Regions from separate parts of the Halopseudomonas litoralis genome, predicted to be linked through region 1. Evidence: predicted binding sites of a transcription regulator. Region 1 holds the regulator's gene; each other region holds the start of a gene.
What was found. Region 1 encodes FliA, which starts transcription of late flagellar genes. Its sites were predicted from a motif close to CTAAAGTTTNNNNNNNNNNNGCCGNTAA; they were not measured.
Positions count from the first base shown of each region.

Region 2: the regulator FliA is predicted to act here: its motif matches at 2,284-2,311, upstream of BLU11_RS05525 (methyl-accepting chemotaxis protein).
Region 3: the regulator FliA is predicted to act here: its motif matches at 3,133-3,160, upstream of BLU11_RS09190 (methyl-accepting chemotaxis protein).

Region 1 covers NZ_LT629748.1:875,801-883,535, reverse strand. The annotation lists gene BLU11_RS04365 (flagellar motor protein) at 1-453, opposite strand, end outside; gene BLU11_RS04360 (protein-glutamate methylesterase/protein-glutamine glutaminase) at 453-1,574, opposite strand; gene BLU11_RS04355 (chemotaxis protein CheA) at 1,586-3,691, opposite strand; gene BLU11_RS04350 (protein phosphatase CheZ) at 3,703-4,506, opposite strand; gene BLU11_RS04345 (chemotaxis response regulator CheY) at 4,523-4,900, opposite strand; gene BLU11_RS04340 (RNA polymerase sigma factor FliA) at 5,014-5,754, opposite strand; gene fleN (flagellar synthesis regulator FleN) at 5,751-6,575, opposite strand; gene flhF (flagellar biosynthesis protein FlhF) at 6,601-7,735, opposite strand, start outside.
Region 2 covers NZ_LT629748.1:1,117,497-1,125,231, forward strand. The annotation lists gene BLU11_RS05520 (Na+/H+ antiporter family protein) at 1-383, opposite strand, end outside; gene BLU11_RS05525 (methyl-accepting chemotaxis protein) at 574-2,220, opposite strand; gene rloA3 (retropepsin-like aspartic peptidase RloA3) at 2,513-3,214, shown strand; gene chrA (chromate efflux transporter) at 3,235-4,422, opposite strand; gene BLU11_RS05540 (DUF2058 domain-containing protein) at 4,452-4,982, opposite strand; gene BLU11_RS05545 (DUF2897 family protein) at 5,036-5,212, opposite strand; tRNA gene BLU11_RS05550 (tRNA-Asp) at 5,413-5,489, shown strand; gene BLU11_RS05555 (DUF411 domain-containing protein) at 5,623-6,069, opposite strand; gene BLU11_RS05560 (heavy-metal-associated domain-containing protein) at 6,091-6,348, opposite strand; cobalamin riboswitch at 6,453-6,648, shown strand; gene bluB (5,6-dimethylbenzimidazole synthase) at 6,896-7,543, shown strand; gene cobU (bifunctional adenosylcobinamide kinase/adenosylcobinamide-phosphate guanylyltransferase) at 7,610-7,735, shown strand, end outside.
Region 3 covers NZ_LT629748.1:1,891,561-1,899,295, reverse strand. The annotation lists gene BLU11_RS09205 (sensor domain-containing diguanylate cyclase) at 1-28, opposite strand, end outside; gene BLU11_RS09200 (response regulator) at 57-1,094, opposite strand; gene BLU11_RS09195 (ComEA family DNA-binding protein) at 1,304-1,588, shown strand; gene BLU11_RS09190 (methyl-accepting chemotaxis protein) at 1,629-3,065, opposite strand; gene rnd (ribonuclease D) at 3,270-4,424, shown strand; gene BLU11_RS09180 (YcgL domain-containing protein) at 4,421-4,714, shown strand; gene BLU11_RS09175 (NINE protein) at 4,730-5,131, opposite strand; gene BLU11_RS09170 (YcjX family protein) at 5,199-6,557, shown strand; gene BLU11_RS09165 (TIGR01620 family protein) at 6,554-7,582, shown strand; gene BLU11_RS09160 (hypothetical protein) at 7,569-7,735, shown strand, end outside.

The DNA.
Region 1 (7,735 bases):
ACCACCCATGCTTTCGTATACTCGCGCGGCCCGCAGATCGTTGTTTTCGCGGCTGACCAGTTCGACCTCCAGAATGCTGCGCAGGGTGTCCGGCTCACAGCCATCGGCAAGCAGCTGCAAGCCCTTGCGGGCAAAGAGGTCGGACTCCATATCGGCGAAGGCTTCCAGCCCGAGCAGACCGTCCTTGCGTGCGATATTGCTCCAGTTGACGACCTTGCCTATGCCCTCGCGCAGGGGGTTATCCAGGGAAACAAACACCCAGCGGAATAATCCCAGCGCACGCTTGAACACCGGCAACGGCGTCTGAATCAAGGCCGCACCCAAGGTACCACCGATAACGATCAGCGCGGCGGGGCCATTCAGCAGTGCGCTGATATGCCCGCCTTCCAGATGGTTGCCGCCGATAATGGCGACAAACGCCAGAATGACGCCGATGATGCTCAGAATTTCCATCAGCGCAGCTCGGTCAGGTAACGGGCAATGTCGTCAAGGTCATAAATGCCATCGGCCAGATTGGCCTTGGCAACCGCCATTGGCATGCCGTAGATCACGCAGCTGGCCTCGTCCTGAGCCCACACCGAGCTGCCTGCCTGCTTCAGCATGCGTGCGCCTTCCCGGCCATCGGCACCCATGCCGGTCAGGACAATAGCCAGCACCCGGTCCTGCAGTGCCTTGGCAGCCGAGCCAAAGGTCACATCAACGCTGGGCTTGTAGTTGAGGCGCTCGTCGCCGGGCAGAATGCGCACCACGCCGCGACTGTCGAGCATCATCTGCTTGCCGCCTGGCGCCAGCAAGGCCATGCCGGGACGCAGGGTGTCACCATCCTCGGCTTCTTTGACGGAAATCCGACACAGCTTGTCCAGTCGTTCGGCAAAAGCCTTGGTAAAGGCACCCGGCATATGCTGGATCAGCAGCAGCGGTGCCGGAAAGTCGGCGGGCAGCTGGGTCAGAACTTTCTGCAGCGCCACAGGCCCGCCGGTGGAAGTACCGATCGCCACCAGCTTGTAGTCGCGCTTGCGCGGTGCCGGACTGCGCCGGGCCGGCTCGGACGAAGCCTGGGTTGGCGGGGCAACTGATCCAGCCACCGATCTGGCCGCTGGTGTCGCCGCTGGTGTCGCCGGCGATGATGCAGAAGTCGATGCAGTGTTCGGTGCAGAAAAACCCAGCGAACGGCGGTTACTGCGCGCCAGGGCATGCACGCGATCACACAGCAACTGGCGGACCTTGTCCGGGTTACGCGAGATATCCTCGAAATTCTTCGGCAGATAATCGGCCGCACCGGCATCCAGCGCATCCAGACTCACCCGCGCGCCTTCGTAGGTCAGCGAGGAAAACATCAGCACCGGCGTCGGTTGACGCTGCATGATCTGGCGCACTGCAGTGATGCCATCCATCACCGGCATCTCGTAATCCATGGTTATGACGTCAGGATGCAGCGCCAGGGTCTGCTCAACCGCTTCCTTGCCGTTGCTTGCCGTCCCCACTACCTCGATCTGCGGATCGCCTGCGAGTATTTCCGTCACCCGGCGGCGAAAAAACCCCGAGTCGTCCACCACCAGAACCTTGACCGCCATATCATCTCCCCTCAGCCACGTCGCGCATAGCGCTTGAGCAGGCCGGGAATGTCCAGAATCAGCGCTATCCGCCCGTCACCGGTGATAGTCGCACCCGCCATGCCGGCCGTACCGTGCAGCATGCGTCCCAGCGGCTTGATGACCACTTCCTCCTGGCCTACCAGTTGGTCGACCACGAAACCTACCCGCTGGGTACCGACCGATACGATCACCACACTGGCAGCGGAGCGGTCAGCACTCTGCTCGGCCCCCGGCATCAGCCAGCGTTTGAGCCAGAACAGCGGCAGCGCCTTGTCACGCACCAGAATCACTTCCTGCCCGTCGACCACGTTGGTACGTGACAGATCGAGACTGTAGATCTCATTGACGCTGACCAGCGGCAGGGCGAACGCCTGATTATTCAGCATCACCATCAGCGTCGGCATGATGGCCAGGGTCAGCGGCACCTTGATCGCGATCTGAGTGCCCTTGCCCTTGGTCGACTCAATGGCAATGCTGCCATTGAGTTGGGAAATGCGGGTGCGGACCACGTCCATACCGACGCCGCGCCCGGATACGTCGGACACCTCGGTCTTGGTCGAGAAGCCCGCCGCGAGAATCAGGTTGAAGCATTCACTCTCGCTCAAACGCTCGGCGGCGTCGCGATCCATCATGCCCTTTTCCACCGCCTTGGCGCGCAGAACTTCAGGATCCATGCCGCGACCGTCATCGGTAATGGTCAACAGAATGTGATCACCTTCCTGGCGCGCAGCGAGGACCATCTGACCAACACGCGACTTGCCCGCAGCTTCACGTTCGTCAGGCATTTCGATGCCATGGTCAACCGAGTTGCGCACCAGATGCACCAGAGGATCAGCCAGCGCCTCGACCAGATTCTTGTCCAGATCGGTGTCTTCGCCGATCAGCTCCAGTGTGATTTCCTTTTTCAGGCTGCGCGACAAATCGCGCACCACCCGCGGGAACCGACCGAACACCTTCTTGATCGGCTGCATGCGGGTTTTCATCACCGAGGCCTGCAGATCGGCGGTAACCACATCCAGATTGCCAACCGCCTTGGCCAGTTCTTCGTCCTCGCTGCCAACACCCAGGCGCATCAGCCGGTTACGCACCAATACCAGCTCACCGACCATGTTCATGATTTCATCGAGACGCGCGGTATCGACACGCACCGTGGTCTCCGCGGCGGGCGCATCAGCGCTCGACTCGGCCTTTTTTTCTGCTCGTACCGGGGTCTTGGAAGCAGCCACGGCAGCAGACTTGGCCACCGGCTCCGGTGAACTCACGGCGATTTTTGCAGGTTCGACACGCTCCAAAGACGCAGCGGGTGTCAGATCAGCAGCGATGCCCGGCCCCTTGCCTGGGCCATGCAACTGGTCCAGCAACGCTTCGAACTCATCATCGGTAATGACATCCGTTGCCGGCGCCGAAGAACTATCGGTTTGAGACGCTGGGGCGTCAGGCACGGAAGGCTCCAGCGCGACGGCACCCGGCCCCTTGCCAGTGCCATGCAGCTGGTCGAGCAGCGCTTCGAACTCGTCATCGGTGATGTCATCACTGGCGGCGGCAGGCACTTCGGGCGCTGTATCTTCTTCCGGCTTGACATGCAGAGCGTCAAGCAACAGCTCGAACTCATCGTCTGTGATATCACCGGCGTCAGCTTGTTCAGCAACCCGCTGCTCCACGGAAGCGGGTGCGGGCTCTTCAATTGGCGCAGCGATATCTGCTGCTGCAGGCTGGGCCAGCGCGGACAGACCAGCCAGCAGTTGCGGCTCGGCAGGCGTCAGCACCTCGCCTTCGCGTACCTGAGCGAACATGCTGTTGATGGTGTCCAGCGCCTGCAGTACTACATCCATCAGCTCGGCATCGACCTGCCGTTCACCCTTGCGCAGAATGTCGAAGACATTCTCAGCGATGTGGCAACAATCAACCAGCGCATCCAGTTGCAGGAAGCCGGCCCCACCTTTGACCGTATGAAAGCCACGAAAAATGGCATTGAGCAGATCGGTATCGCCGGGGCGGTTTTCCAGCTCGACCAGCTGTTCCGACAACAACTCGAGAATTTCCCCAGCTTCTACCAGAAAGTCCTGGAGAATCTCTTCATCTGCATCAAAGCTCATTTAATACTCCCTCAGAACCCAAGGCTGGACAGCAGGTCGTCGACCTCATCCTGTCCCGATACCACGTCATCCCTTTTATCGGCATGAATCTGCGGACCTTCACCCTGGTGCGATGATCTTCTTTCATCCAGTCCAGCCAGGTTGTGCTGAATACCGGCGATCCGATCGACGTGACCCGCCATGCGCACCAGATTCAACAGGCTTTCCTCGACATCATGCACCAGCGTGATGACACGCTTGATCACCTGCCCCGTGAGATCCTGGTAGTCCTGAGCCATGAGAATATCGTTCAGATTCGCCGACACTTCACCGCTGTGCTGTTCGCTGCGCTCGAGAAACGCCAGAATGTTGCGTGACAGCTCGCGGAATTCCGCCGCGCTCATTTCCCGCCGCTGCAATCGTGCCCATTCAGCCCGCAGAGTCGTCGCTTCCCTGCCGAGCGCCGATATCACGGGCGCACTGCTCTCGACCAGATCCATGGTCCGATTGGCAGCCTTGTCCGTCAGCCTGACCACGTAGTCGAGACGATCAGAGGCGTCGGAAATCTTCGATGCTTCCGCGGCTTCAGCTTCGCTATCGAGCGTACGCACAGTGTCGATCTGGAAATTGACAATCGAGTTGTGCAGTGCGCGAGTAAGCTTGCCGACCTCGTAATACAGGCCGCGATCGCGCGCCTGGTTGATCTCGTGTATGACCAGTACTGCCTCTCGGTAATCACCCTCTTCGAGGTGATCCACCAGTTTCCGGGCATTGCTTTTAAGGGAATGCTCGAACTCATCGGCGATCGTCTGGCCGGGATTACTGCTCAGTGCCATAACTTGCCCCCGGAATTCATCTGGCCTCGACCCGCTCAAAAACCTTTTCGATTTTTTCCTTGAGTGCCTGCGCCGTGAATGGCTTGACTACATAGCCGTTGACTCCAGCCTGAGCCGCTTCGATGATCTGGTCGCGCTTGGCTTCAGCCGTCACCATCAACACCGGCAGGTGCTTCAGGCGCTCGTCCGCACGCACCGCACGCAGCAGATCGATGCCGCTCATACCGGGCATATTCCAGTCGGTCACCAGAAAATCGAAATTACCGCTTTGCAGCATCGGCAACGCGGTGGTGCCATCGTCTGCTTCAGCGGTATTGGTGAAACCGAGATCACGCAACAGATTCTTGATAATGCGTCGCATCGTCGAAAAATCATCGACGATGAGAATTTTCATGTTCTTGTCCAAGTCGACCTCCATACAAACCAGAAGAAGTGCAGCGAGGGTCTGTGCCCCATACACTTCGCGAAACTGTTGTCACTGACCAGCCAGATGCTGTGAGCGCTGATTCAGCCGTCGCGCCAGTCGGCCATACGCCCGCGCAGACGCGCTGCGCACTGACTGTGCAACTGACTGACCCTGGACTCGCTCACGCCGAGCACCGCGCCGATCTCCTTGAGGTTCAACTCCTCGTCGTAATACAACGACAGCACCAGCCGCTCGCGTTCGGGCAGCTTGTCTATCGCCTCGGCCAATGCCTTGCGAAAGCGTTCGTCCTCCACTCCATCGAAGGGCTCATGGTCGGCGCCAACCTCGGTCGGCGCGCCGGCTTCGAGCAGATCTTCAAAACTGAACAGCTTGCTGCCGGCCGTGTCGTTGAGAATCGCGTAATAATCTTCGAGGCTCATATCCAATTCGGCCGCAACCTCGTGATCTTTAGCGTCACGTCCAACTTTCGTCTCAACGGCGCGGATCGCACTACTGACCAGACGGGTATTGCGATGGACCGAGCGGGGGGCCCAATCGCCCTTGCGCACATCATCCAGCATGGCGCCGCGAATGCGGATGCCGGCATAGGTCTCGAAACTGGCACCCTTGCCGTGATCGAACTTGCGGGAGGCTTCCAGCAGACCGAGCATTCCGGCCTGAATCAGGTCATCCACCTGCACACTGGCGGGCAGGCGGGCGAGCATATGGAAAGCAATACGCTTGACCAGCGGTGCGTACTGCTGCACCAGACGGTCCTGCTCGGTGGCAGCGCCCATGGTGCGCGCGTACATATTGACACCGCCTCCTGCCCCCCTGCTCATGACGGTATTCCGGTCCGCTGCACCAGGCGCTCCACAAAAAATTCCAGATGCCCACGCGGGCTGGAAGGCAGTGGCCAGGCATCGACCTTGCGGGCGATGCCGCGGATGGCCAGCGAGGCCTTGCTCCGCGGAAAGGCATCGTAGACCCCGCGTTGCTTCTGCGCGGCCTTGCGGATGGACTCATCGTAGGGCACGGCGCCAACATACTGCAGAGCCACTTCCAGGAAGCGATCAGTCACCTGCAGCAGCTTGTTGAAAACGTTATGGCCTTCCTGCGGGGTGTGAACCATGTTCGCCAACACCCTGAAACGGGTGACGCCATGGTCGCGGTTGAGCAGCTTGATCAAGGCATAGGCATCGGTGATGGAGGTGGGTTCATCACACACCACCACGATCACCTCCTGAGCTGCGCGCACGAAACTGACTACCGAATCACCAATACCGGCAGCGGTATCGACGATCAGCACGTCCATTTCATCGCCTATGTCACTGAACGCCTGGATCAGCCCGGCATGCTCACGCGGCCCCAGATTGACCATTTCTGCGGCACCCGAGGCGGCGGGCACGATGCGGATGCCGCCCGGCCCGTTGATCAACACTTCGCGCAGGTCGCAGTTGCCCGCCAGCACATCGGCCAAGGTCGCCTTGGGTCGCAATCCCAGCTGCACATCGACATTGGCCAGCCCCAGGTCCGCATCCATCAACACCACGCGACGCCCGAGATCGGCCAGCGCCAGGGCCAGATTGACAGACACATTGGTCTTGCCCACTCCGCCCTTGCCGCCGGTAACTGCGATTACCTGAACCGGATGATTGCCCATCTATGCTGTCGCCTTTATCAAATCGTTAACTTGCGCGCTGGCTATGGAGTATACCGGCAAAAACGTCGGCCATGGTCTGGTCAGCTGCCATCTCATTACCTGCCAGACCTACGGCGCGGCTGACCAGTTGGTGCCCGACACCGCGGGACAGGTCATCGGGTATACGCTGGCCATCAGCTACATAGGCTACCGGGAGACGTTGCTCCATAGCCAGCCCCAGTGCTTCGCCCAGCGTAGCTGCCTCGTCCACCTTGGTCAGAATGCAACCCACCGGGTTGCAGCAGCGGTAATTGTGCCATGCCGCCTTGAGCACACGATATTGGCTGGTGGCCGCCAATACCAACAAGGTGCTGATACGCGAGCCTTGTGTTGCCAACTCGCTGAGCTGCCCGCGCAATTGCGGATCCTGCGCCTGCAGCCCGGCCGTGTCCACCAACACCAGACGCTTGTTGCCGAACTCCTCCAGCACATCATTCAGACTGTTCTGTTCATCCACCACTCGTACCGGTACGTTGAGTATGCGGCCCAGGGTGCGCAACTGCTCATGGGCGCCGATGCGATAGGTATCCATGGTCACCAGCGCCACGCTCTGGCTGCCGTGTTTGAGGACATAGCGCGCCGCCAGCTTGCCCAGCGTGGTGGTCTTGCCGGCACCGGTCGGTCCGACCAGCGCAATCACGCCACCCTGATCGATCAGCTCTTCACGCATGGCCGGAACACCCTGGGCCAGATGTGCCAGCAACAGGCGCCAGGCCTGGCGCACGTCGGTCACATCGACCACCTTGGCCAACAATTCCTTGCATAACTCCGGGGGCAGCCCCAGGTGCACCAACCGGCGCCACAGGCTGGCCTGTCGCGGCTGATGCTGATTGACCTGACCCCAGGCCAGGCCACCCAGCTGGGATTCGAGCATGTCGCGCAGCCCGGCGATTTCCGAACGCATAGCGTCGAAATCATCAGTGGCCGGAGGGGCAGACCTGGCTGCTGTTTCTGCGGGTGCTGTGGGCGCTGCGCGTTCACTGTGCAGCCGTTCCAGTAGATCACGCGCCACCGGCGAGCCCTGCTCTGCTGCCTGGCGCATGCTGTCACCGAACAATTGACGGTTCACGCTGGGGCCCTCGGACGGGCGTTCGCCGTCCTGGAGATTGGCCCGGGCACTG
Region 2 (7,735 bases), 240 kb from region 1:
AGCAACGGAATGAAGGCAATATGGATCGGCAGGATGTTCTGCGAGGCCATGGCTACTGCCAGCAGCATGACCAGCAGGATGAGGCGCAGTTTGCCGGTACCACCCTCGCGCTGGCTATTGATCATATTCAGCGCCCGGTCAGCCAGCGCCTGGGCGGTGCCTGACTTGGCGATGGCCACCGCGAAAGCGCCGAGCAGGGCGTAGCTCAATGCAACGTTGGCACCTTTACCCAGGCCTTTCTGAAAGGTCTCAAGGGTCGCGTCCAGGCTCAGACCACCGAGCAGACCGCCGGTGACTGCGCCGATGATCAGCGCGACGACTACGTGCACTCGGCACAGACTCAGAATCAGCATTACTGCAACTGCAACGACCACTGCGTTCATGGTTACATCCTGTGTGAAAAAATGACTTGCAAAGGGGCAGGGCGCGTACTCTGCCGGATGGCCGGGATGCTGTCAAAAGATACGGATGAAATCGTCGGGGCGGGGGTTCTCATCAAGCGTCCTCGTAGGAGGGCCGTCGGATCGCGGCACCGCCCTCACGACGCTGGCCGGGAGGCCAGCTATTGGCTACCTAGATTTTGAACCGCCCGAGCAAGTTGCTGATCTGCTGTCCGATTCGGGCCAGGTGCTCGCTGGCCTGGGCGGTTTGCTGTGCACCATCGGTGGTTTCCCGGGCCAGCTCGGCGGCTTCGGTAACGTTGCGATTCACGTCTTCGACCACGGTCGATTGCTGGGTGGTGGCGCTGGCAATCGACGCATTCAGGCTCACCAGCTGCTGCATGGAGGTGGCGATCTGCTCCAGTGCCTGTCCGGCGGAATTGACCTGCTCGACGCTGAGTTCGGAATAGCGGCTGCTTTCATTGATCACGGTGACGACCGACTGGGTATTTGTCTGCAGCCGGGTGATCATCCCGTGAATCTCTTCGGTGGATTTCTGCGTACGCTGGGCCAGGTTGCGCACTTCATCGGCTACCACGGCAAAGCCGCGACCCATTTCGCCGGCGCGGGCGGCCTCGATGGCGGCGTTCAACGCCAACAGGTTGGTCTGCTCGGCAATGGCGCGGATCACATCCAGCACGGTGGCGATTTCCTTGGCATCGGCAGACAGGGTTTCCATGTGTGCGACGGCGGTGTTCACGCTGTCGGACAGATGATCGATCTGCTCGATGGTTTTCCCGACCTGCATGCGACCGAAATGGGCGCCCTCGTTGGCGCTTTCCACTTCCAGGGCTGCGGCATTGGCGTTCTGCGCCACGTCCTGCACGCCATAGGTGATTTCATTGACCGCCGTAGCCATGAGCTCCATGCGCTCGGATTGGCGGGTCATGCCAGTGAGGCTGGCATTGCTGATCTGATCCAGCTGCTGGCTGGCACTGATCATCTGAGTGGCGCCGTCGCCCAGTTGGCCGATCAACTGACGCAGGTTGCTGGTAAAGGTATTGAAGTGTCGCGCCAGCAGCGACAGCTCATCCTGAGCATCGCTGTCCAGGGTGCGCGTCAGGTCACCTTCGCCATTGGCTATATCGCCCATGGCCTGAACCACCTGATTCAATGGTCGGGTAATACTGCGACCTATGATATAGAGGCTGATCACCATAAGCAGAAGGATCACGGCCACCACGGACAGTGCCCAGAGAACCTGGGTGCGGAATCTGTTTTCCACGTCGGTGAGGAAAATGCCAGTGCCGATCATGTAATCCCATGGCTTGAAATGAGTGAAGGCGGCCAGGCGCCTAACGGCATCGCCTTCACCGACCACACCGCCCGGTTTGACCCAGAGATATTCGTAATGGCCGGTGCCCTGGGCGCGGGCTACGTCGACCATCTCCTTGATTACGTTAGGGCCTCTATCCTTGCCGAGGGTGCTCAGGTCGACGCCTTCGGTTTCGGGCGCGAAAGGGTGCATGCGCATGACATAGTTCATGTCATTGACCCAGAAATATTCATTACCGCCGTAGCGTAAGCCGCGCAGGGTTTCCAGCGCCTGGTGGCGAGCCTGTTCGGGGCTGAGTTCGCCGCTGAGCTCCTTGGCATGATAGGACGCCAGTAAGGTGTGGGCGGTTTCAACCAGGTGAGTGGCCTTGGTGATCTCGGCGGTATGGATTTCCTTGCGCAAATGGTCAAGAGAAATGAAGGTAAGCACCAGCAGGCTGACGAGTGACACTATGAGAATAAGCCATATCCGCTGGCTGATTTTTATTCTTCGCAACAGATCCATTTTCCAATCTCCGACATCTTTCGAGGTAACTGCGGCCTGGCCATTTCGGCCTGCCTTTGACTGTTATCGGTCAGTTGCGGGGATACTGAAGTGTTTTTTGTGGCGAGGCCAGTATCTAATGGCCATTATTGGTCTGGTGAATCCCTCAGGGCCGTCTCCTTCGACAGTACCAGCCACTCTGTGGGATCTTTCGAGGCACGCGTTGGCATGCTAAATTGCCGCGGCTACTCGATACGGATGGCACTTTTCGTTGCCGCCTCGGTCTATCTGTTTGTTTCCCAAAGGATATTTTATGCAGTTATCTATCAAGAGCCTGTCCCTTGCGGCGCTGCTGAGCACAGCAGCGGTCTCCACCGCTGTCATGGCCGGGGCGCAGGATGCCATCGAGCCGCCAGATGATGCCGTTCTGACTGAAGATATCGCCGGAAAGGTGGTGGTGGGTTGGGTCGAAAAGGGTTTGATTCTGCCGGAGGAGACTGCGGTAAAGATCAAGGTGGACTCCGGCGCGCTGACCTCATCCATGCATGCGGTCAATCTGGAGCGCTTTACCCGCAAAGGCAAGAAGTGGGTGCGCTATGACGTGCCGGTGGTCGATGCCGATACCGGCAATCGGGTCACCCTGCATTTCGAGCGTCCGGTATTCCGTCAGATGACGGTGCGTGGCGCCGGTGGCGAAGACTATCGGCCCGTGGTGAAGATGCGTATGTGCGTGGGCAATCGGATCTATGACGAGCAGTTTTCCCTGCGTGATCGCAGCGACATGACCTATCCGGTGTTGCTGGGTCGACGCACCATCGAGCATATCGGTCTGATCGACGTGTCCGACACATTCATGCTGCCGCTGGATTGCCCGGACGCCGCCAGTGAGGAGGAGCGCAACCGGCAGCAGCTGATGAAGGATGACGCGACTCTGGTGGATGACAGTCAGATCGATCAGCCCTCGGAGCCTGAAGAGGATGACCGTGAAGACCGTGAAGAAGAACGCAGTGAATGAATGACCGCGCCGCGCTGTTGTCAGACTGACAGCAGCCAGCCGAATGCCGCCGTGGCGATCACCACCAGCCACGGCGGCACCTTCCAGAATATCAATGCAATGAGCGCAGCCAGGGCAAGGGCCGCATCCTGCGGGGCTTTGATGGCGCTGGTCCATACCGGCTGATACAGCGCCGCCAGCAGAATCCCCACCACTGCAGCATTGACCCCGGCCAGTGCCACTCGTGTGCGTAGGTTGTGACGTAATTGTGCCCAGAACGGCAGGGCGCCGATGACCAGCAGAAAAGAAGGCAGAAAGATCGCTACCAGGCAGATCAGACCGGTGATCCAGGCTGGCGCGGCGGTCTCCATGGCGGTACCCAGGAAAGCAGCGAAAGTGAACAGCGGCCCGGGTACGGCCTGAGTGGCGCCATAGCCGGCGAGGAAGGTATCGGTATCCAGCAACCCGGCTTGTACCGTCTCGGCCTGCAATAGCGGCAACACTACATGCCCGCCACCGAAGACCAGTGAACCCACACGATAGAAGCTGTCCACCAGGATAAGCATCTGGCTGGGGATCAAAGCGGCCAATAACGGCAGGCCGATCAGTAGAGCAAAGAAGACTGTCAGCGCCCAGCTACCGGTGCGGCGGCTGACACGTGTTGGTAGATCGTCTTGCTGTTCCTCAATGTCCGGTTTGATCAGTAATACGCCGATCAGTCCGGCCATCAGCAATACCAGAGGTTGGCTCCAGATAAAGGGCAGCATCAGTACCGCTGCCGCGCTGATGCCCATGAGAGTGACGCGCAGACGGTCAGGGCAGAGAGTGCGTGCCATGCCCCAGACGGCCTGGGCAACGACCGCCACCGCAACGATTTTCAGTCCTTGCAGCACGCCTGAACCGAGATTGCCGTAATACGTCAGTGAACTGGCAAACAGCATCAGCGCCGCCGCTGAAGGCAGGGTGAAGCCTATCCAGGCGGCCAGTGCGCCGCCGTAACCGGCACGGGAGAGTCCCAGCGCCAGACCCACCTGGCTGCTGGCGGGGCCGGGCAGAAACTGGCACAGGGCAACCACGTCGGCATAGCTGCGTTCGGACAGCCAGCGCCGGCGCACCACAAATTCGTCACGAAAATAGCCCAGATGCGCGACGGGCCCGCCGAAGGAGGTCAGGCCCAGCCGCAGAAAGATCAGGAAGACCGACCAGGGGCTGTTATCGGCAGGAAACATTTTCTGGCTTACTGGTCGTCGAGAGAGGGTTACCACATCAGATCATCGGGTACCTTGAAGTCGGCATAGGGATCATCTTCTGCTGGTTGTTCGGCTTCGACCCTGGCGATGACAACCGGCCAATGCGGCGCCCGCTCTGCGACTTTTTCGGCTACGTCCAGAGGAATGACCTCGAAGTGGCCGGACAGTCGCACGATACCCAGCGTGCCGCGGCTGAGCTTGTCGAACTGCTCTTCAGTGACGTAAATTTTCTTGACCTTATTCTTGGCAACGAATTGATAGGCCGTTTCGCCACCGCTACGGTCCAGCTTGGCCTGGGCGATCAACTGTTTGGCCTGGGCCTCACGGTCGCGACGCGCAGCTTCCTCCTGGCGTTGCAGGTTCAACTGGCGATCGCGTTCGGCTTTCTCATTACGCGCCTTTTCTACCGCAGCGGCGGTGTCATGCACCTTGTCCGGGGTGTTTTTGGCGGCTTTCTTCTTGGCACGCTGGGCCTGCTTGAGTTTCTTTTCATCAACCAGTCCGGATTTGAGCAACTGGGCTTGCAGTGAATTGACCATGCTGTGGAACTACCTGTTACGCGGCTGAAAATGTGTCGTGCATTCTAGCACCATCAGTCCTGTTGCTTCTCCCGCCTTTCCTGTGCTTCCAGTTCCGCCTGCCGTTCCTTGATACGCTCCATCTGCTCATCGCCGATGGGCATTTTGTTGGCGGTCTTGCGCAACATATACAGGCCGCCGATGACAGTTGCGAGAATGATGATGATAAAAAACCAGCCGATGCCGGACATGTTCGTACTCCTTGCGTAGAGAACCTGTATCCACAGGATGGTTAATGTATCCGGGTATGGCAAATAAAGAGACAGGCAAGTGAGGGCGGGGAGTGGAGCAGGTTTAGTGTACAGCTGAGGCTTGACTTAATCTGACGAAAGCTTAGAATGCGCGCCTGCTTCGATGATGGGTACGTCAGTATCGATTGTTGATCAGATGCGCAGTGGTAGTTCAGTTGGTTAGAATACCGGCCTGTCACGCCGGGGGTCGCGGGTTCGAGTCCCGTCCACTGCGCCATATCCCAAAGCCTTTGACCAGTTGCTGGTCGAAGGCTTTTTTGTTTCTGCTGTCTTGGCCGCGGAGCCCTTCCAGCAGGCGGCACCCCTCACGGGCAAGCCCGTTCCCCACAAAACCCCGGCGTAGGAGAAGCTCAGTTGCCGGGATACTCGGCGACAACTTCGATCTCACCCTTTTTGGTCAAGCCCACGACCTGATAAGGATCCTGGCGGTCACCATATTCCATGCCGGGCGAGCCCATGGGCATGCCGGGAACGGCTAAGCCCAGCAGGTCGGGGCGTGCTTGCAGGGCTATGACCTGATCAGCCGGCACGTGGCCTTCGATGAATTGGCCGTTGATCACAGCGGTATGACAGGAGCCCAGGCGCGGGGGGACGCCCAGCTCCTGTTTCACGGTTGCCATGTTGGTTTCGACATGGTCATTGACCTCGAAACCATTGCTTTCCATATGCTTGATCCAGTCCTTGCAGCAGCCGCAATTGGCGTCACGGTGGACGTCAATGGTCAGACTGTCTGCGGCCTGGGCAAAGCCGCCCAGCAGCAGGGCGCTCAACGCGACAAGGCGTAATTTCGCAGGCATGATAATCCCCTTGTATTGGTATTACTGGCAGCCGCCGCAGCAGGTGGTGTGGCCATCATGAACCGGTTTTGCAGCGCTGGCCTCTGTTGCTGGGTAACCAGCCTCATCGAGGGCATTGATCAATGCCTGGCTGTCGGCCTGGCCGCTGACCTTGACGCTGGCCTTGTCGAGATTGACTTCGACATTGTTGACGCCAGCCACGGCGTTCAGTGCCTCGGTGACGTGCTTGACGCAGGAGCTGCAGGTCATTTTCTCTACATTCAATTCGATGAAGCTCATGTCGGGTACTCCCTGGATGTTTGAACTGGGCACAGTTTCAACCTTGACATCGTGGCAGAGTCAAGCACCGTTCAGTGTTCTTTACTTCCCTGGGCAAACCCCATAATCTTGCGCCTGCTTCAGGTACCTGTCAGGCGTCGTCCGGCAGGTGAAACTGGGAAGCCGGTGCGTCTGTTACTGACCATTCCGGCGCTGCCCCCGCAACGGTAAGTAAGTGCGAGCCCCCATGGCAGCTATATCCTGGCGCCGGTTAATCCTCCACTCACAAGCCCGGAGACCGGCCTGTCGCATGTCACAGCAGTGCGGCGGGCTCTGCGGGTGTAGCTTTTTCATGTTATGTCTGAAACCGCTCCGCCAATGCTGTTCGCCGACTGCATAAGTAGCCATGCCGTACGGGTGAGTAGGACGACGGAGCACAAATGAACACCAGATATGCCTTCCCGGTATCGGCCCTGACGGCCACTGCCTGCTTTTCCCATGTTGAATTCCCTTTCCCGACTCGCCCGCTGCCAGGCGTTCTGACCACAGCTGCGGCCTCGGTTCAATCATGATCGAACGTGCCTTCTCTGCGACTGAACGGGATGCGGTCTACCGCGTGATTCGTGAGCGCCGGGATATGCGGCATTTCTCTGGTGGCACGGTTGAGCCGGAGCTACTGGGGCGCTTGTTGCAGGCAGCCCATCAGGCCCCGAATGTCGGGCTGATGCAGCCTTGGCGTTTCATCCGTATTCAGGATGCCGACCTGCGCGAACAGATTGCCCAGTTGGTTGAACAGGAGCGCCGGCGGACTGCCGAGGTGCTGGGTGAACGTAAGGCACAATTTCTCGAACTCAAGGTTGAAGGCATACGCGAGTGTGCCGAGTTGCTGGTCGCCGCATTGCCGGATGGCCGGGAGCGTCATGTGTTCGGGCGCCGCACGCTGCCGGAAATGGATCTGGCGTCCCTGGCCTGTGCAATCCAGAACCTGTGGTTGGCCGCCCGGGCGGAAGGGTTGGGGATGGGTTGGGTCTCGCTGTTTGATCCGCAGGCCCTCGGCGAGCTGCTCCGGTTACCGAGCGACGCCCGCGCTGTTGCCGTTCTTTGCCTGGGGCCGGTACATGCTTTCTATGAACGACCGATGCTGGTTGAAGAGGGCTGGGCAACTGAACGTCCGCTGAGTGAACTGCTGTTTACCAATCACTGGGGCGAGAGCTGATGCTCCGGCGCCAGATCTTGGCTTGTCCAATGCCTATAAACTACTAAAGATTTACGGGATAACTGATTGATTGAATTGATATTAGGTGGGGCGCGATCAGGCAAGAGCCGACTCGCGGAAAGCCTCGCGCTGGACTCGGGACTGGCGGTTACCTACATCGCCACCAGCCAGCCGCTGGATGAGGAAATGCGG
Region 3 (7,735 bases), 1.0 Mb from region 1:
ATTCGCTGATATCAAGTGGCGCTGTCATGGCTGGGTCTTCCTGCACGTAGTGAGCATCAGATCAGCAGCTCAATCTTCTGCTGCAGTTTGGGTATCGAGTCCTCGGTGAACAGCAGAATGAGGTCGAACTGGATATCATGGTTTTCCAGGGCATAACTGATCTCAACCGCCAGGGTCCGTTTCCAGCGGGGGCGATTGAGCCGGATCAGTTCCTCGATTGTGCAGTGCTGGCCGAGCACCAGTGGGTGTCCCAGTGATAGCTGGATGTCGAGCTGTTCAGACAGGCCATTGAGGCAGGCGCCGGTTATGATGGCCGCGAGGTCCAGCAGCAGTTCCAGGTGCGGAGTCGCATTCAACTGACTGTTCAGCAGGCCGGCGACATCACTGATCTTCGAATCATGGAAGATCAATAAGGCTTCACCGGCAATGCCACCGCCTATATAGCCCTGACAGATGGCCGAGACCTGCTGGTTGCCCTGGGCATCAGCCAGGGCCATTTGCAGCTCGCTGACTTCCAGAATATTGACGTTGGGGACCGGCAGACAGATAAAGACATTCAGCACCCGTGCCAGCAACTCAGCGGCGCGGCCCATGGATATATTGGCCAGTTCACGAAAGGCATCACGGAAGCTGACCGAGGGCAGACAATGAGAGGTGATATTCTCGGGCTGCAGTGGAGCAGGGGGGAGCCCCATACCCAGGGCCAGCAGAGCAGCTTCCAGTTCCAGTGGGTCGACGGGTTTGCGCAGGAAGGATCGGGCTCCCAACGCCTTGGCGCGCCGAATGGCTTCCTGCTGCACATCACCGGAGATGACGATGACGTCGGCCTGCAGACCTTCGTCGCGTATGCGAGCAAGTACGTCGAAGCCATTCAGCTCGGGCATGGTGAGATCGAGGAGTACTATGCGTCCCTCGTTCTGGCGAATCGCTTCCAAACCGAGCAGGCCGTTCTCGGCTTGGGTGATCCTGAATGGCCAGTTTGCCGGCAGGCTGCGGATCAGCTGCTTGCGGGCCATGCTTGAATCGTCGCATACCAGCAGGGGTATGGCGTCGTCCACTTGGCTGTCCTTTTCCGGTGATTGCGGTGGCGGCATAATGCCATTGCGGATGCTGCGCTGTCACCTTTTTGGTGACAGGCGGCATTGTTGTGAGAGATTCTTCACAGATTTGCCTTTAAGTGCTGTTGTTGCAGGGATCTTGGGGCTAGTTTGACGGGGTGCCGCAGGGAAGCGTTATGGTTTGATTGTTGTTCGGGTTTCTCCCTTGATGTGCGGTTCAATTCCTTTATCAATGGAGAAATATCATGAAAACGATCCTTGCTGCCGTCATCTTCAGTTTGTCCGCCTGGCTGGCCGTGCCGGCTTTCGCTGAAGCCGTCGCTGAACCCATGGTCACGGTCAATATCAACGATGCCAGCGCGGCTGAAATCGCCGAAGGTCTGAAAGGTATCGGCATGGCCAAGGCCGAAGCCATTGTTGCCCATCGCCAGGAGAATGGTCAGTTCGAGTCGGTCGATCAACTGACTGTGGTCAAGGGTATCGGTCCGGCGACCGTTGAAAACAATCGCGCTCGTATCGCTCTGCAGTAACCTATGGCGCTCCCTTCAGCACGTTGAGGGGAGCGCGGACTCAGGTCTTCAGTCGTCCCACCGCGTCAGTCAACTGATGAGCAAGCGTTGCCAGCTGTTCGCTGGTTGCAGCACTCTGAACAGTCTGCATCACGGTCTGCTCGGTCACATCCCGAATCTGGATAATGCTCTGGGTGATGGACTCGGCTGCCTCGCTCTGTTGTTCGACCGCAGAGGCGATCTCGCTGTTGCCATCGCTGATCTGACTTACCGAGGCAGTGATCTCCGCCAGCGCAGTACCGGCTTGCTCTACCTGTTCGACCGAGGCATGGGTCAGTCGGGCGCTGTCCTGCATTTCCGTCACGGCGTTGTGAGTGCCGCCCTGCAGGGCCTCGATCATGCGCTGAATTTCATCGGTGGAGCTCTGCACGCGTTGCGCCAGCGCCCGCACTTCGTCAGCCACCACAGCAAAGCCGCGACCGGATTCGCCGGCCCGGGCGGCTTCGATGGCCGCGTTGAGGGCAAGCAGATTGGTCTGTTCGGCTATTTCGCGGATCACCCGTACGACGCCGCTGATTTCCTGACTGTGGCCTTCGAGCTTCTGCATATGCTGGGTGCAGCGCTCGATGCTGGTGGCCAGCCCGGTAATGGTCTGGCTGACGCGCAACACCTGATCCTGCCCGTCGCGCGCCAATGTATCTGCCTGGGTGGATTGATCGCGGGTGACGGCAGTGTTGCCGGCAATGTCCTGGACAGTGGCGCTCATTTCGTTGACGGCGGCGGCGACCATATCGGTTTCGCCTTGCTGGGTAACCATGCCATCCTTTACCCCGGTCATCAGGCGAGCCATTTCATCAGTACCCTGTTCCAGTTGCCTGGCGGCCTGGCGCACGGTGCCGACCACCTCCTGCTGGGCGGTCTGCATGGCGTTGAAGGCCTGCGCCATGGCGCCAACCTCATCCCGTGAGGCAACGGCAGCACGTAAGGTCAGATCACCAGTTTGCTGAACCTTGAGCATGGCATCGCGGAGGACGAGGATATTACGGGTGATAAAGGATATGAGCAGCTGGGAGACACCGAGCACGCCGAGCATCAACAGCAATACCACGATGGCATAAAGCGGTGCGCGATCCAGCAGTAAGCCGAGATAATCCTGCCTTTCGATGCCGAGCAGTTGTGCTTCGCCGTTACGGCTGGCTAACCAGGCGCCGTGCAGGTTGGCTGTCGCCGGGACGTTCAAGCGGCTCGCCGGAATCCACTGCGCTGAAGGGGTGGCAGTTCCATTGGAGGAGGCTGCATTCAACCAGCGCAGCCCGGCAGGGGTGGTATCCGTGCTGGAACTCAGAACCATGTCGCGGGCCAACTCCTGACGCACCACATGAATCCGGTCCTGCTCCACCCAGAGCGCGACCAGTACCAGTAACATGGTGCTGATGAAGGTCACGCTGTTGACAGCCCAGAATTTGTACTTGAGCTGTAGGTGCTGAAAAAACGCCATGCTGACTCCTTGGTGGGTTCTGCTCCGATTGGCCTTCGGGCAGCGCATACTATAAGGCCATGGCTCTATATCGGTTGATGTGCATCAATCTTGACCCCTTGGGAAAGAAAAAATCGGTGGTTGCACACATCCGTTGAAAGTTGCAGTCCGCGTGAGGGAATGGGTCGGTTATACTGTGCGCTCAGGCCAAGGAAACAATATTTTATGACCTCAACCGAGGCTCGCCCTCTCATGATCGACCAGAACGCCGACCTGGCCGACTGGTGCAAGCAGTGGCTGCAATTACCCTTTGTGGCAGTGGATACCGAGTTTGTCCGCACGGAAACCTTCTTCCCGATCGCCGGGCTGATCCAGATCGGCGATGGCGAACGCGCCTTTCTGATCGATCCGCTGGCCATTACCGACTGGTCGCCATTGGTCGCGCTGCTGGAAAGCCCTGCTGTGGTCAAGGTGTTGCACGCCTGTGGCGAGGATCTGGAAGTGTTCCTGCATCTTTGTGGCGCCTTGCCCGCACCGCTGTTCGATACGCAGCTGGCCGCGGCTTTTCTGGGTATGGATTTTTCCATGGGCTATTCGCGACTGGTGAGTGCGCTGCTGGACATCGAACTGCCCAAGGACGTGACCCGCTCGGATTGGTTGCAGCGGCCATTGAGCGACAGACAGCTGCAATATGCTGCCGACGATACTGTGCATCTGGCGGCGGTCTATAAACTACTGGCGCCGCGTATCGAGGCCGCTGGCCTCACCGATTGGTTGCTGGAAGATACCGCCGATATGGTCGCCAATGCCCGGGTGATGGTGGAGCCGGCCGAGGCCTATCACCGGATCAAGCAGGCCTGGCGGCTCAAACCCGCCGAGTTGGCTATTCTGCAGCTGTTGTGTGACTGGCGTGAACATCAGGCGCGGCAGCGCGATCAGGCACGCAATCGTCTTCTGAGGGAGGCCACATTGTGTCCCCTGGCGCAGCGGCAACCTGATTCACTGCAGGCATTGGCACGACTGGATGATATGCATCCGCGCACGGTGCGTCAGGATGGAGAGGTCATTCTGGACCTGATCCGTCAGGGGCAGGCGCTGCCGCAGGAGCAATGGCCGCAGTCCGTGCCGGAGCCTCTGCCAGCCGATGCCAATCGACTGCTGAAAACGCTGCGCAAGGTCGGTCAGCAGCACGCCGAGCGGCTGGGTATGGCGAGCGAGATCATATTGCGCAAGAAGGTGCTCGAAGCCATGGTGCGCACCGGTTATCCATGCGGCCCATATAGCTTGCCGAAGGAGCTTACCGGCTGGCGACGCGAGCTGATGGGCGAGGAACTGTTGGCACTGGCAAATCAATTCTCCACCAAGGGGCAGACCGCATGAAGGTGCTGTGTTCCATCTATCGAAGCACGCGCAAGGACGGCATGTATCTGTACGTGCCCAGGGAAAAAGGCGTCACTGAAGTGCCGGAGCCCTTGTTGAAGCTGTTTGGCAAGCCCGAACACGCTATGGATATGGTGCTCAGCGAAGAGCGCAAACTGGCACGCGAAGACATTCTGCAGGTACTGACCAACCTGAAAGACCAGGGCTATCACCTGCAGATGCCGCCGCAGCAGGAAGGCTGGATAGTCCATCTTCCTGATGAGCTGCTGACTCGTAACGATCCCGTATAGGAGCAGGCCTTGGAGTTACCAGGCCTTTTCCATGTTCTTCACTGAAATCTGTTCGTTGAGTGTCCAGTAGTCATACAACACGCCCAGCAGGAACAGGCCGCCAGTGCAGAAATAGATGATGGCGGTGATCCACTTGCCCATATATAAGCGGTGGGCGCCGAAGACCCCGAGAAAGGTCAGCAGGATCCAGGTCAGATTGAAATTGACTCGACCGCTGCGAAAACGCTGATCAGCCTGGTCATCCATGGATGGGATCAGGAACAGGTCGATGATCCAGCCGATGAAGAACAGGCCCAATGTGAAGAAATACAGGGTGCCGGTCCAGGGTTTGCCGTAGTAGAAACGGTGCGCGCCCATGAACCCGAAAATCCACAGCAGGTAACCTACGGCCTTGCTGTGCGTGTCTGCATATGCCATTGAAATTTTCCCTAGCCTTGTTGTGCGATACTGCCCATAGACCATAAATCATTCCGGGAGTGCCTGCATGCCAGGAATAAAGCAACCGCAGTGGCTGGAAAGCGTTCGGCAACAAGCAGCCAGCCTGGGTAGTCCGCATCTGCGCATCGGTGTCACCGGGCTCAGTCGAGCGGGCAAGACGACCTTCATTACCAGTCTGATCAATCAGCTGGAGAACCATCAGCGCGGGTTGCTGGCGCGGCGTGCGCCCTTTGACCGATTGGAAGCAGTGCGTTGGCAGCGCGATGGCGTAGAGCAACCCTTCGCCTATCTGCAGGCGCTGGAAGCCCTCGCCGGCGAACCTGCGCGTTGGCCCGAGTCCACTCGAGACCTGTCGCGGGTGGTGATAGATCTGCGCTTTCGTCAGACCGGTCTGCTCAAGCGCTTGCAGAGCACCCGGTCGCTGCGTATCGAGATTCTCGATTACCCCGGTGAATGGCTGCTTGACCTGCCGTTACTGGACATGGACTACGGGCAGTGGTGTGAGCAGATGCGCGCCTGGCTGGATGCCGAGCCGCGGTGCAGTATTGCCGGGCCGCTGCGTGAGGCGCTCGCCGCGATTGACCCACAGGCACCGCAGGACGCAGCTCAGCTCGCCGAGCTGGCCGCCGCCTGGACCGACTTTCTGCAGCGCAGTCGCAGCGAGGCGGGGTTATCCCGCAACCAGCCGGGGCGTTTCCTGTTGCCGGGTAGTGGTATCGCTGCCGAGATGCTGCTGTTTGTCCCGTTGCTCAGTGCCAATCGTCATACTCAGGGTGACGCCGGTAGTTGGTGGTCGGCTTGCGAAGCACGCTTCCGCTATTATCGCGACTACGTGGTGAAGGGTTTTTATGACGAGCATTTCAGCCGGTTGGATCGACAGATACTGCTGGTCGACATGCTTGGTCCCATGGATGCCGGGCAGCCTGCGCTCACTGATCTGAAAGCGGCGCTGGAGTCGGTGCTGCAGAGTTTCCGCTATGGTCGTGACAGTTTGCTGAGCCGGCTGTTTCGGCCGCGCATCAGTCAGCTGGCGGTGTGCGCTACCAAGGTGGATCAGGTCGCGCCAGGCCAGCAGCGCGCGGTGCAGCAATGCCTGGAGGATCTGTTGACCGACAGCCTGGCGGATGTGCGCCACGGTGGTGTGCGGGTACGCGGATTTCCCCTGGCGGCGGTGCGCGCCACGCGCCAGGAAGGTGATGCCTTGGTCGCCGGGCTGGAAGGGCAGAGTGGCTGGGTGCGTTATCAACCGGGTGGAGTTCCCGAGCACCTGCCGCTGGATCTGCAGATCAGTGGGCCGGAGCTGCTGCAGTTGCGCCCACCTGCCGGATTGCACCGTAACGAGCCTTTTCCCCAGTACCGTATGGATGATCTGATCGGTTGGATGGTGGAGGGACACGCACTATGAATGATCAACCCAAGACCCGGATTCTGGAAACCATGAGCGAGCCGGCCATCACCGAAGATACTCTGCGAACGCGGATCCTCGGCGACGTCACGCTGACGCCACGGGAACAGGCGGTTGCGGCGGAATTGCCCGAGCCGGGATTGCTGAACGCACCGCCGCGCAGCCGCTGGCCAAGCCGCTTGGGCAAGCTGGTCGGTGCAGTGGTACTGGGTGGTGCCGCACTTGAATGGGGCCAGTGGACCCTGGCTGCCTGGCATTGGCAACCGCTGGCCGGAACGCTGGTCGGACTGCTGGGGGCTGCTCTGGCCGGGACTGGTCTCAAGGCCTGGGTGGATGTGCGCAGGCAACGGGCACGGCTGACGGATCTGGAGCAGTTGCGCCTGGAAATGCAGGCTGTCCTGGCGGACCCGCGCGAACGTCTGAGCGTGGACTGGCTTGATCGACTGCAGATGCTTTATCAGAATACGCCCTTGCGCGCGCGAATGACCACCGCCTGCGCGGATCTGGACACCTCGCACAGTGCCGAGGAAGTCAGTCGTCGGTTGAACCTGCTGTTCTATCAACCACTGGATACGCAGGCCCGGCGGATGCTGCGCCGGGAGGCAGTAGGTACCGGCCTGCTGGTCGCGACCAGCCCCTGGGTGACGGTCGATCTGCTGTTGGTGGTGTGGCGCAACGTGCGCATGATGCAGCGGGTCGCCGTGTGCTTCGGGTTGCCCATGAGCCAGTTGAGCAGTTGGCGTCTGGCGCGCCATGTGCTGAGAAATATCGCCTTGGCCGGAGGCAGTGAAATGGCCATAGGCGCGCTCAGCGACAGCTTGCTGTCGGGGGTACTGGAAAAACTCGCCGCGCGGGTGGGACAGGGTGTTGGCGTTGGCTTGTACAGCGCCCGGCTCGGGCACTTCACCCTGGACCTGTGTCGTGCCGTTCCGTTGCCGAACCGGGAGATGCTTGCTGAAGATAACCGAGGCATCATTCAAGGCATCAGGGAACGATTGGGCAAGGTGACGGATGACAAAATATAAATCCCGTCGGCGCTGGCAGGCAGAGTGCTGGCTGAGCCGGCAGACAGACACCTTGGCCGAACACCTGTCTGCCTTGCGCGAGCAGCTGCTGCCGGCTACCTGGCCGGTACGCTGCGCCCGCGCCGGCGGTTTGCCTGATGGCCGTCTGGGTAA